Regions from separate parts of the Rhodococcus koreensis genome, predicted to be linked through region 1. Evidence: riboswitches for the same ligand, from Rfam matches in the RefSeq annotation. Region 1 holds a riboswitch; each other region holds the start of a gene.

Evidence for each region. A riboswitch is a leader RNA that binds a small molecule or an ion and turns the genes downstream of it on or off. The one in region 1 is predicted to bind thiamine pyrophosphate.
Region 2: linked by a shared signal. The riboswitch ahead of JWS14_RS27070 (3-oxoacyl-ACP reductase) and the one ahead of thiO (glycine oxidase ThiO) in region 1 are both predicted to bind thiamine pyrophosphate.
Region 3: linked by a shared signal. The riboswitch ahead of JWS14_RS08210 (TenA family protein) and the one ahead of thiO (glycine oxidase ThiO) in region 1 are both predicted to bind thiamine pyrophosphate.

The regions. Positions count from the first base shown of each region.
Region 1 is NZ_CP070609.1:2,448,134-2,452,041, reverse strand. It holds gene JWS14_RS11455 (hypothetical protein) at 1-767, opposite strand, end outside; gene JWS14_RS11450 (NUDIX hydrolase) at 891-1,649, shown strand; gene thiE (thiamine phosphate synthase) at 1,650-2,348, opposite strand; TPP riboswitch at 2,373-2,485, shown strand; gene thiO (glycine oxidase ThiO) at 2,484-3,551, shown strand; gene thiS (sulfur carrier protein ThiS) at 3,554-3,778, shown strand; gene thiG (thiazole synthase) at 3,771-3,908, shown strand, end outside.
Region 2 is NZ_CP070609.1:5,892,533-5,896,440, reverse strand. It holds gene JWS14_RS27075 (LLM class flavin-dependent oxidoreductase) at 1-652, opposite strand, end outside; gene JWS14_RS27070 (3-oxoacyl-ACP reductase) at 654-1,418, opposite strand; TPP riboswitch at 1,468-1,572, opposite strand; gene JWS14_RS27065 (MarR family winged helix-turn-helix transcriptional regulator) at 1,645-2,097, shown strand; gene JWS14_RS27060 (organic hydroperoxide resistance protein) at 2,100-2,522, shown strand; gene JWS14_RS27055 (oxidoreductase) at 2,545-3,423, opposite strand; gene JWS14_RS27050 (CocE/NonD family hydrolase) at 3,464-3,908, opposite strand, start outside.
Region 3 is NZ_CP070609.1:1,762,794-1,766,701, forward strand. It holds gene JWS14_RS08200 (carboxylesterase/lipase family protein) at 1-779, opposite strand, end outside; gene JWS14_RS08205 (NUDIX hydrolase) at 892-1,569, shown strand; TPP riboswitch at 1,628-1,723, shown strand; gene JWS14_RS08210 (TenA family protein) at 1,717-2,439, shown strand; gene JWS14_RS08215 (ABC transporter substrate-binding protein) at 2,424-3,464, shown strand; gene JWS14_RS08220 (ABC transporter permease) at 3,442-3,908, shown strand, end outside.

The sequences.
Region 1 (3,908 bases):
TTGAACGTGCGCCTGCTCAGCCGTGCGAGGACGACCTGCGCGACGAGCAGCGCGACGAGCGCGACGAGGACCAGGATCAGCGCCGTCCAGGGTGGACGGGAGTAGTCCCGCTGTATGTCCGCGACGTCGGTTTCCTGCCGGGCGTGCAACTCCTGGGCCTTCGGCAGCATGCTCGTCTGCATCAGCGTGGATGCCTCGCTGAGGTAGGCCGCGCCCACGGGGTGACCGGTGCGGTTGTTGGCCCGCGCGGTCTCGACGAGACCGGAGTAGACGCTGAGGTCGGTGGAGATGGAGGCGAGAAGGCGCCTGCTGTCCACGTCGCTGGGGGCGAGCCCGCCGGACGCGTACACGAGGTCGGCGGAGGCCGTGCCGAGCGCCTGCGCGTACGTGTCCCGGAGTTCGGGGGGTTCGAGACCGCCGGAGATGAACGCGGTGGTGGCCGCGGCGTCCGCCACCGACAGGGCGCTGTAGAGGTTCTGCGCCGAGAACGACAGCGGTTCGGTCTCGGCGAGGACGCTGTCGAGGGTGGCCTCCCTGCCGTTCACGGTCGACGCGGCCACGAATCCGGCGGTCAGGGTGAGCAGCACCAGGAGCGCGCCGAGGGCGGTGAGCTTGGCGGGTGTCGACCCCAGGAAGGCCCGAAGTTCCTTACGACGCGCGACGGCGGGGTCGACGTCGTCGTCCGCGGCGGCAGACAGGGCGCGGCTGCCGTGGGGTTCGATCGACGGCGCCTCACGCAGAACCACGTCGCACCCCTCCCGTGTCACGGCCGCACCTTGTGGGGAGCATATAAGCAGGAGTCGGTGACTGGGGATATCGGGCACTTCCGGCAGAAACCGTTAGTGTGAGGGAACTGCAGGGAGACCCATCAGGTCGGACAGGGGTAGTCGATGCGTGGTGACGGTGACGGCTGGGCGACCGGGCCGGACGGCAGTCGTCATTGGGGCAAGCACGGTGCGGCCGGGTTGTTGCTGCGTGCGCCGCTCCCGGACGAGACGCCGGCCGTGCTCTTACAGCACCGTGCGGCCTGGAGCCACCAGGGCGGGACGTGGGCGTTGCCGGGCGGTGCCCGGGACAGCCACGAGACCACGACCCACGCCGCGGTACGCGAGGCGCACGAGGAAGCCGGCATCGAGAGTGCGGCCATCAGAGTCCGCACCGAGGTCGTCACCATGAAGGCCGCGAGCGGCTGGAGTTACACCACGGTGATCGCCGACGCCGAGCGTCCACTGCCCACCGTCGCGAACGGTGAGAGCACCGAACTGCGCTGGGTGCGGGAAACCGACGTCGCCGGGTTGCCACTGCACCCCGGGTTCGAAGCGGGGTGGCCGCAACTGCGCACCACCGAGGTGCGGCTGCTGCTCGACCGGTACGACGTGCTGGGTGAGAGCGGCGCGCTCGCGCAGCTGTCGAAGGCACTGCCCCGCACCGTGCACCTGCCCGACGGCACCTACGGGTGGCTGCCGCGCGTCGAGGTGCTCGAGGCACTGGACACGGTCGGTCGCCTCGCCGAACCGGCAGGTCACGGCACCACGCTGGGGACGGTGACCGCGGTCGTCACCACCGACCCCGAGCTGATCGAACAGTTGCCCGCCACGGTCGTGGTCCTACCGCCCGCCACGGTGCGAGACTGGCTCCAGCAGGCGTAACTACGCGTTCTGCTGCAGCAGGGCGGACAGTGAGCGCGCGGCGGCCTGCGGGTCGCGGGCCTCGGTGATGGCCCGCACGACGACGATCCGGTCGGCGCCTGCGGCGAGGATCTCCGGAACCCGGGACTCGTCGATGCCGCCGATCGCGAACCACGGGCGGTTCGGCGCGGAGTCGGCGGTCGAGCGCACCAGGTCGATGCCCGACGCGGTCCGCCCGGGCTTGGTGGGGGTCGCCCACACCGGTCCGGTGCAGAAGTAGTCGACGCCGTCCTCGATCGCCGCGAGGCTGGCCTGGGCGCGGCTGTGCGTGGACCGGCCGATCAGCACATCCGAACCCACGACGGTCCGCGCGTAGGGGACGGGCAGATCGCCCTGGCCGAGGTGCAGGACGTCGGCGCCTGCGGCCAGCGCCATGTCGGCCCGGTCGTTGACGGCGAGCAGCGCCCCGTGCCGCCTGGCCGCGGCCGCGAGCACCGACAGTGCCGCCAGTTCGTCCCTGGCGTCCATCGTGCCGAACTTCTTCTCACCGGCCGAGCCCTTGTCGCGGAGCTGGATGATGTCGACGCCGCCGGACAGCGCGGCCTCGGCGAACTGCGCCAGGTCGCCCTTCTCGCGCCGAGCATCGGTGCACAGGTACAAACGTGCTGTTCCGAGGCGGCGCCGACGGTCCGTGAGGTTGCTGTGATGTGAGGTGGTCACGGCATGACGGTAGCCTCTACGGTGAAAGTGCAACACGGGAGTCCCGGGGAACGTGGGGCTGAGAGGGGCTCACGCCGAGCCCGACCGTCATACCTGACCCGGATCATGCCGGCGCAGGAAGTGAGGTGGAGTTCAATGGCGAGATCGGTATCCGTCGTCGGAGGCGGAGTGATCGGCCTGTCGATTGCGTGGCGAGCAGCCCGCAACGGCTGGTCGGTGAAGCTGTACGACCCGTCGATCGGTTCGGGAGCGTCCTGGGTGGCGGGCGGCATGCTCGCCCCGCTGTCCGAGGGCTGGCCCGGTGAGGAGAGCGTCCTCGAACTGGGGAGCGCGTCGCTCGACCGGTGGCCCGAGTTCGGGAAGGAACTGGAGGCCGGGGCCGGCGTCGACCTGTTCACGTCGGAGGGTTCGCTCACCGTCGCGTTGGACGGCGCCGACGCCGAAGACCTCCGGACCATCGCCGAGTGGGTGGGGGCGCAGGGCCGGGATCTGCAGATCCTGAATCGCGCCGAGGTCCGCGCCCTCGAGCCGATGCTGGGTCGCGGAGTCCGGTTAGGGCTCTTGGCCGTCGACGAACTGGCCGTCGACAACAGGCTGCTCCTGCAGGCGTTGCAACGGTGTGCCGTCGACGCCGGGGTGGAGCTGATCGGTGAGGCCGTGCGCAGTCTGGACGGGCTGGGCGCGGACCAGATCGTCGTCACCGCGGGCATCGCGTCACCGGCACTGTGGCCGGGACTTCCGGTGCGCCCGGTGAAGGGCGAGATCCTGCGGTTGCGGGCCCGTCCCGGGGTGACCCCCGCGCCGGGCCGGACCATCCGCGGCAGCGTCCACGGCAGACCCGCCTACCTGGTGCCGCGTGCCGACGGCATCGTCGTCGGAGCCACCCAGTACGAATCGGGCAACGACACGCAGGTCACGGTGGCCGGTGTGCGGGACCTGATCGCGGACGCGGAGGCGCTGATGCCCGCCATCGGCGAGTACGAACTGCGTGAGACCTCGGCGGGTCTGCGTCCGATGACCCCGGACAACCTGCCGCTGATCGGCCGGGTGTCCGATCGGGTCGTGGTGGCGACGGGACACGGCCGCAACGGCATCCTGCTCACTCCGGTGACCGCCGACGCGACGGTGGCATTGTTGGAGGGCTCGGCACTGGTCGAGGCGAAAGCCGCAGACCCCGAACGTTTCGAGAAAGTAGCGAGGTAGAGATGAGTGAGCAGCAAGTAGTGGTGCCGATCGGCATCAGCGTCAACGGCGAGGATCACGAGTTCACGGAACCGTTGACCGTCACCGGGCTGCTGGAGGTGCTGAACCTGCCGACCAAGGGAATCGCGGTGGCCGTGAACGGCGCCGTGTTCCCCCGCGCCCGTTGGGACGAGCTCGTGGTCCGGGGCTGGGAGATCGAGATCCTCACGGCGGTGCAGGGTGGCTGACGCGACGCCCGGCGTGCAGAAGGGCCTCACGATCGCGGGCCGCACGTTCGGTTCACGGTTGATCATGGGCACCGGTGGCGCCGCCAACCTGACGGTGCTCGAAGAGGCGCTCGTCGCGTCCGGCACCGAG
Region 2 (3,908 bases), 3.4 Mb from region 1:
ACGCGCCCGCCTGGAACAGCACGGGGCGCCCCTGCGGCGAGTGCGGCACGGTCAACGGGCCGTCGACGAGGAAATGCTTGCCCCGATGCCCGATCGGGTTCACCTTGGCCGGATCCGCGAAGATGCCCTCCCGGTCGAGGACGAGCGCGTCGGGCTCCCACGAATCCCACAGCGCGAGTGCCACGTCGACGAATTCCGCGGCCCGCGAGTAGCGGTCGTCGTGCGGCGGCATCTCCTCGAGACCGTGATTGCGGGCCTCGGCGTCGAACATCGACGTCACCACGTTCCAGCCGACGCGGCCGCCGCTGATGTGGTCGAGCGACGCCAGCATCCGCGCGGCGTGGAACGGGGTGTAGAAGGTGGTGGACACGGTCGTCACGAGACCGACCCGCTCGGTTGCCCGTGCCATCGCGGACAGCGCGGTGAGCGGTTCGAGGAACCACATGCCCCCGGACGCGGGGTCGCGCACCGAATGCCCGTCGGCGAAGAACACCGCATCGAGGCAGCCCCGCTCCGCGGTCTGCGCCAGTGCCTCGTAGTAGGCGATGTCGCTGAGCCGCTCCACCTGCGAGGAGGGGTGCCTCCACGCGGCACCGTGGTGCCCGCAGCCGAACAGGAACGCGTTGAAGTGCAGTTGCCGGGCGTCGCTCATGTCAGTCCTTGACCAGTCCGCCGTCGACGACGAGGTTCTGGCCGGTCACCGAACGCGACCACGGGGACGCGAAGAACAGGACCGCGTCGGCGAACTCGTCCGGGGTCGTGACCCGCTGCAGCGGAGTGCTCGCCGCGATGAGGTCGAACACCTCGTCGGGGGTGGCGGCGCTCGCGTCGGTGGTGCGGAGCAACCCGCCCGAGACCATGTTGACGGTGATGCCGTCGGGTCCGAGGTCGGCGGCGAGCGTGCGGGTCAGCGACAGCGCCGCGGCCTTGGCGGCCGTGTAGTCGTGGTACGGGACGACGGGATTCTGGAACAGGTTGGTCCCGATGTTCACGATGCGGCCGAACCCGAGCGCGCGCATGCCCGGCAGCGCGGCCTGCGTAGTGTTCAGGGTCGCCTGCACGCTGCCGCGCAATTGCGAGTCGAAGGCCTCCCACGTGATGACGTCCGCCTTCTCGCGTGCGTCGCCGTTGAAGGAGAAGTCGGCGAGGGCGTTGTTGATCACCGTGGTCACCGGCGATCCGAAGTGCTCTTCCGCGGCGGCGAACAGCGCCGCCACCTGCGCGGCATCGGTGACGTCGGCCCCGAGGGCGACCGCGCGGTCCGCGCCCAGGGATGCCGCGAGTTCCTCCGCCGCATCCCGGCTGTTGCGGTAGTTCACGACCACCCGCGCGTCCTGCGCCGCGAACGAGCGCACGATGGCGGAACCGAGTCCCCGGCCACCGCCGGTCACCAGGACGATCTGCTTGTCGAGCTGCATTGCTGTCACCTTCCGTTCGGTCGGCGACGAGACATCGGATGAGCGCATACGGCCGTCTCCGCGACATCCCTTCGCCGGCATTACCCAGTTCAGGTTCGACGGGTGTCTTCTCAGCCGCCCGGATCTTCGCCGGGCAGCACCCCGTGTCACTGGCCAACAGTGTAGGGCAACCACCGGTATCGACCTGTTGATTGTGCACAACCTAGTTGTGTGCAACTATTCATGGGTGACCGACAACCTCGCCCTCGACCGCCAGGTGTGCTTCGCGCTGTACTCGGCCTCCCGGGCGATGACGGCGAGATACCGGTCGATGCTCGACTCGCTGGGAGTGACCTACCCGCAGTACCTCGTGCTGCTGGTGCTCTGGGAACAGGACGGCCGCGGGGTGCGTGAGATCTGCGACGCCCTCGATCTCGACACCGGCACCCTGTCGCCACTGCTCAAGCGGCTCGACGCGCTGGGCCTGGTCGAACGAAGGCGTTCGTCGGCCGACGAACGCCGGGTCGGGATCCACCTCACCGAGAAGGGCGCGGGCCTCCGCACCGCCGCGGAGGGCATCCCCACCGAACTCGCCCGCTCCACGGGCATGGGCGTCGGCGAACTCGTCGCCCTGCGCGACACCCTGTCGCGCCTCACCGAATCGCTCCACAGTTTCGAAACCCCTACAGGAGAGAAGTAACCATGAAGATCGTCTACACCGCCGAAGCCCTCGCAACCGGGGAAGGCCGCAACGGCCACGCCCGCACGTCCGACGGCCGGCTCGACCTGAACCTCGCCATCCCCACCGAGATGGGCGGGTCCGGCGACGGCACCAACCCCGAGCAGCTGTTCGCCGCCGGATACGCGGCCTGCTTCCACTCCGCGCTCCAGCTCGTCGGCCGTCAGGCCGGGGCCAACATCGCCGACTCGGCCGTCGGCGCCCGCGTCGGGATCGGCTCCACGGACGGCGGCGGATTCGGCCTCGCCGTCACCCTCGAGGTGTCCCTCCCCCACCTGCCGCGCGCGGAGGCACTCGAACTGACGGAGAAGGCGCATCAGGTGTGCCCGTACTCCAACGCCACCCGCGGCAACGTCGACGTCACCCTCGAGGTCACCGAAGACTGAGCCATGCTGCGCGGGCGTCGGGTCACCCGAACTTGTACTCGACGCCCGTCAGGTCCTCCGACAGCGACCACAGCCCCTTCGCGGTCTGCTCGTCCCGCGACTTCTTGTTGGAGCCCACCACCTTCGGGTGGCCACGCTGCTCGAACAGGCCGTCCGGCCCGATGTAACTTCCGCCGATCACGCCGGGGGCGGTGGCCGCGAACAACATCGGCAGCGCCCCCATCTCCGCCGACTGCGCGAAGATCCGGTTGCCGACCGCCATCAGCTTGTCCTGCACCGACTCGGTGTGCGCCTGCAGATTGGTCGACGCGTAGCCGGGGTGCGCGGCCACCGCTGTGACGGGAGACCCCGCCGCGGCGAGCCTGCGCTGCAATTCGTACGTGAACAGCAGATTCGCGAGTTTCGACTGCCCGTACGCGCTCCAGCGGTTGTACTTGCGGTGTTCCCAGTTGAGATCGTCGAGATGTATCGTTCCCGCCTGATGTGCCGCACTCGACATCGTGGCGACCCGATCGGTGATCTTGCCGAGCAGCAGTCCGGTCAACGCGAAATGCCCGAGATGATTTGTGCCGATCTGCATTTCGAATCCGTCGGCCGTCTTTCGCTGCGGAACCGCCATCACCCCGGCGTTGTTCACGAGCACGTCGACGGAATCGACGCCGGCGGCGAACTCGCGCACCGATGCGAGGTCGGACAGGTCGAGACGGCGCACCTCGGCGTTGTCGCCGATCGACCGCGCGACCACCTCACCCTTGTGGGTGTTGCGGCAGGCCAGCACGACGTGGGCTCCCGCCTTGGCCAGGGCCCGCGCGGCCACCTCCCCCAGACCACTGTTGGCGCCCGTGACGACGAACGTACGGCCGCTCTGATCGACGATGTCCGAAGCTGTCCACTTGGTCATGCCGTCAACCCTACGGATCTCGGGACGCGTCGTGAACCCGTCACCACGTCTGCGCCCCGACCAGCGGCAGATTGAGGAAGCTCGGCCGGTCCGGCGACAACGCCACGTGCTGCGGCTTCAGCTGACTGTCGGCCAGAATCGGTCCGAGCGGCAGGTACCGGGGAACGCTGCCCGCGTACACGTCGACGCGCAACCGGTGCCCCGGCGCGAGGACCGCGTCGGTGGGCACGAAGTTGATGTCGACCGGCGTCACTTCACCCGGAACCAGCGGCTGCCGCGCGGCCACCGTCAGAGAGTGGTGCGGTTCGGTGTAGTCGCCGTTCGCCGACTTGGTGCTCTTCGAATCGTCCACCGCCCGCATCGAAGCGGTGAGCGCACCGTTGGTGAGCGGGGTCGACGTGCCGTCCGGCGCGACGTCGTTCAGCGTCACCGCCCAGAATCCGTCCGGCGCGTCGAGCACGGTTTCGAGGTGCAGGTTGACCGGA
Region 3 (3,908 bases), 690 kb from region 1:
GGGAGGCGCAGCAACGTGTCGATCCGGGCGGGTTCCACGTCGAGGATGTCGAGGAACTGCTTCGCGACCGTGGCCGCCCGCTCGCTGCCGTACACCGACGTGGCGGGTGGGCTCTGGGCGATCGCGCGGTGGAACAACCCGTCCGCACTCGGGCACGTCATCAGGGTGGTGATCGACCCGGCTCCCGACGACTCCCCGAACACCGTCACCTCGTCCGGGTCACCGCCGAACGACGCGATGTTCTCGCGCACCCATTCGAGGGCGGCGACCTGGTCGCGCAGCCCGCAGTTGGTCTCGAACACCCGCTCCGCCGTCGAGAACGACGACAGGTCGAGGAAGCCGAGCGCCCCGACCCGGTAGTTGAACGAGACCAGCACGACGTCGCCGAGAGTGGACAGGATCCGCCCGTTGTAGATGCCCTGGGCCGCGGTTCCCAGGCAGTAGGCGCCGCCGTGGATCCACACCATCACCGGCCGCGGGATGCCGTCGGGCCTGGGTGCCCACACGTTGACCGACAGGCAGTCCTCGTCCATCTCGAGTCCGGCGTCGATCGGGACGGCGGTGCCGTGGCCCTGCGGGGCCATCGGGCCGAAGTCGACGCAGTCGCGCACGCCGTCCCACGGTGCGGGCGGGGCCGGCGCCCGGAACCGCAGATCGCCGACGGTGGCGGCGGCGAACGGGATGCCCTTCCACGCGTAGACGTCGCCTTCGGGATAGCCGCGCACGTCGCCGTCCCGGGCGCGGACGACGAGTGTGTCGCCTGACTTCTCGACATCCACGGCCGAATCTCCTCACGCAGCGCGTACGGGAATCTCTCGCCAAACTACCAACGATGCGCAGGCAGGACCGTTCGAACGCGATATAGATCAACCGCGCGCTAACATGTGCTCCGTGGCCGCATCGACCGATCCCGAGGGCAAGAGTCTCCTCGACTACCCGCGGCCGTCCGTGGCGGTCGACGTCGCCGTCCTCACCGTCGACGGCGCCGAGCTGAAAGTGCTTGTGGTTCCGCACCGTTCGGGCCGGCTCGCGCTTCCGGGCACCTTCCTCCACAAGGGCGAGCGGCTGCGGGACGCCGCCGAGCGGTGCCTGCGGATCAAGGCCGGACTGGCGGGTGCCGAGTTCCACCAGTTGGCGATGTTCGACGACCCCGCCCGCGACGACCGCGGGTGGGTGCTGTCGATGACGCACGGTGCGGCGCTGCCGCGCACGGCACTCCCCCGCGACGCCCTGCTGATCCCCGTCGACGGCGACCGGGTGACGCAGGACCTCGCGTTCGACCACGCGGACGTCGTCACCCTCGCCGTCGCCGACCTGCGCGAGCGGTACGCGCGGTCCGTCGACCCGTCGGGGCTGGCCGGCGACACGTTCACGGTGCTCGAACTCCGCCGGGTCTACGAGGTGGTGTTCGGCCGTCCCCTCCCGAAGGACTCGTTCCGCCGGCACATGATGCCCGCCCTCGAGCACACCGGCGACATGGCCGTCGTCGGGACCGGCAGGCCCGCCGAGATCTACACGCGCGGCCCCGCGCCCCTCCCGCCGGGAGCGGCCGCGTTCCTCGCAGGCTGAGCCCGTCCACCCACCCGGGGCCTTTCCGTTCGCGGCACGGCCGGTGCTAGGGTCGGCTTGTTCTGACACGGGGTGCTCCGCACGGGCGGGGCTGAGAACACACCCGGGAACCTGCTCAGGTAATGCTGACGAAGGGATGTCAACGTTGTGAATAGCTCTGTCCAAGGTGCTGCGGGCGCAGGCCAGCACGCCCGATTCACGGACCACTTGTGGGACCGGACCAAGGTGCTGCGCGAAGCGATCGACGAACTCGAGTTCCTCCGCCGCCTCGGCGACGGAACACTGCCGCTGGACGTGTTCCGCACGTACATCGAGCAGGATTTCCTGTACCTGACCGGATACGCGAAGGCCCTGTCCCTGGTCGCCGCGCATGCGCCGGGCCCCGTCGAGGCCGGCTTCTGGGCCGGCTCGGCAGCCGAGGCCGCCACGGTCGAGGCGACATTGCACCAGAATCTGCTGACCAGCGGACGGCTCCCCGCGTCGGACGCCGAACCGCAGCATTCGCAGGCCTGCCTCGGGTACATCTCCTACCTGACGGCGGTCGCCGCCACCGAGCCGTACGCGGTGTCCGCCGCCGCGGTGCTGCCGTGCTTCTGGATCTACGCCGACGTGGGACGCCGGCTGGCGGCGAGCGCCCGGGACGTGCTGGCCGCCGACCCGACGCACCCGTACGCACAGTGGGTGACCACGTACGACGCGGAGGAGTTCCACGCCGCCGTCGCGAAGGCCCGCGAACTCGTGGACGCCGCCGCGGAGGCCGCGACCGACGCCCAGCGCGAGGCGATGGTGGAGGCGTTCACGATCGCCAGCCGCTACGAACTCATGTTCTGGGACACCGCACTCAACAAGCAGGAATGGCCGGCGTCGTGACACTTTTCTCCCGTACCAAGCGCGCTGCCACCGCAGCCGTCATCCTCGTCTCGGCCCTGTCGATGCTCACCGGCTGCGCCGGCGACTCACAGTCCGACGACACCATCCGGTTCGCACTCGACTGGACGCCGAACACCAACCACACCGGACTGTTCGTCGCCCAGCAGGAGGGCTGGTTCGCGGACGCCGGACTCGACGTGCAGGTTCTGCCGTACAACGACACCTCACCCGACACCCTCGTCGACGCCGGCAACGCGGAGTTCGGCGTGAGCTTCCAGAGTTCCGCGACGTTCTCGAAGGCCGCGGGCGCCCAGACCACGTCGGTCATGGCCCCGCTGCAGCACTGGGCGACGGGCATCGCGGTGAAGGCGGATCGCGCCGACATCACCCGCCCCCGGGATCTCGACGGCAAGATCTACGCCGGTTTCGCGGACCCCGACGGCGAGGAGACGCTGAAGCAGATCATCCGGAACGACGGCGGCAAGGGCGAATTCACCACCGTCACGCTCGGCACGTCGGCCTACGAGGCCGTGTACTCCGGCACCGCCGACTTCACCGTGTCGTTCTTCGGCTGGGAGGGCATCGAGGCCGAGCACCGGGGCACCCCGATGCGCTACTTCCACTACACCGACTACGGCTTCCCGGACGCGTACGCACTCGTCATCGAGGGCAACGAGCAGTGGATGGACGAGCATCCCGAGCAGGCCCGCAAGTTCGTCCAGGCCCTGCAGCGCGGCTACCAGTTCGCCGCCGACCGGCCGGACGAGGCCGCGCAGATGTTGATCGACGCCAACCCCGGCGCCTTCACGGACGAGTCCCTCGTGCGGGAGAGCCAGCAGATGCTGTCCTCCGAGTACATGAAGGACGCTTCCGGAAAGGTCGGGACACAGACGGCCGAGCAGTGGGCGGGGTACTCCGGTTTCCTGTTCCAGCACGGCCTGCTCACTGGCCCCGACGGGGCACCGCTGACCACGGAACCCGACTGGTCGACGTATTTCACCAATGAGTACCTCGCTCAGCCCTGACCCGACCCTCCGGACCCCGGCCCCGGGCACGTCCCCGCTGCTGCGGCGGGTACTGCCCGCGGTCGTGGTCGTGGCGCTGCTGGTCGTCGCGTGGCAGGTGTACGTGACGGTCAGCGGTATCCGGCCGCAGGTGCTGCCGTCGCCGCTGCGGGTCGTCCAGCAGGGTTGGCGGGCGCGGGACGCCATCTCCGGTCACGCCTCCGCGACACTGCAGGTGACGCTGATCGGGTTCGCCGTGTCCCTGCTCTGCGCGTGGGCTCTCGCCGTGCTCGTGGACTTCTCGCCGTGGCTGCGACGCGCATTCGTTCCGCTGTTCGTCGTGTCGCAGACGCTGCCGATCATCGCGATCGCGCCGCTGATGATCATCTGGTTCGGATTCGGTCTGCTGCCGAAGGTCCTCGTGATCGCCCTCGCCACGTTCTTCCCCATGACGATCGGCCTGAT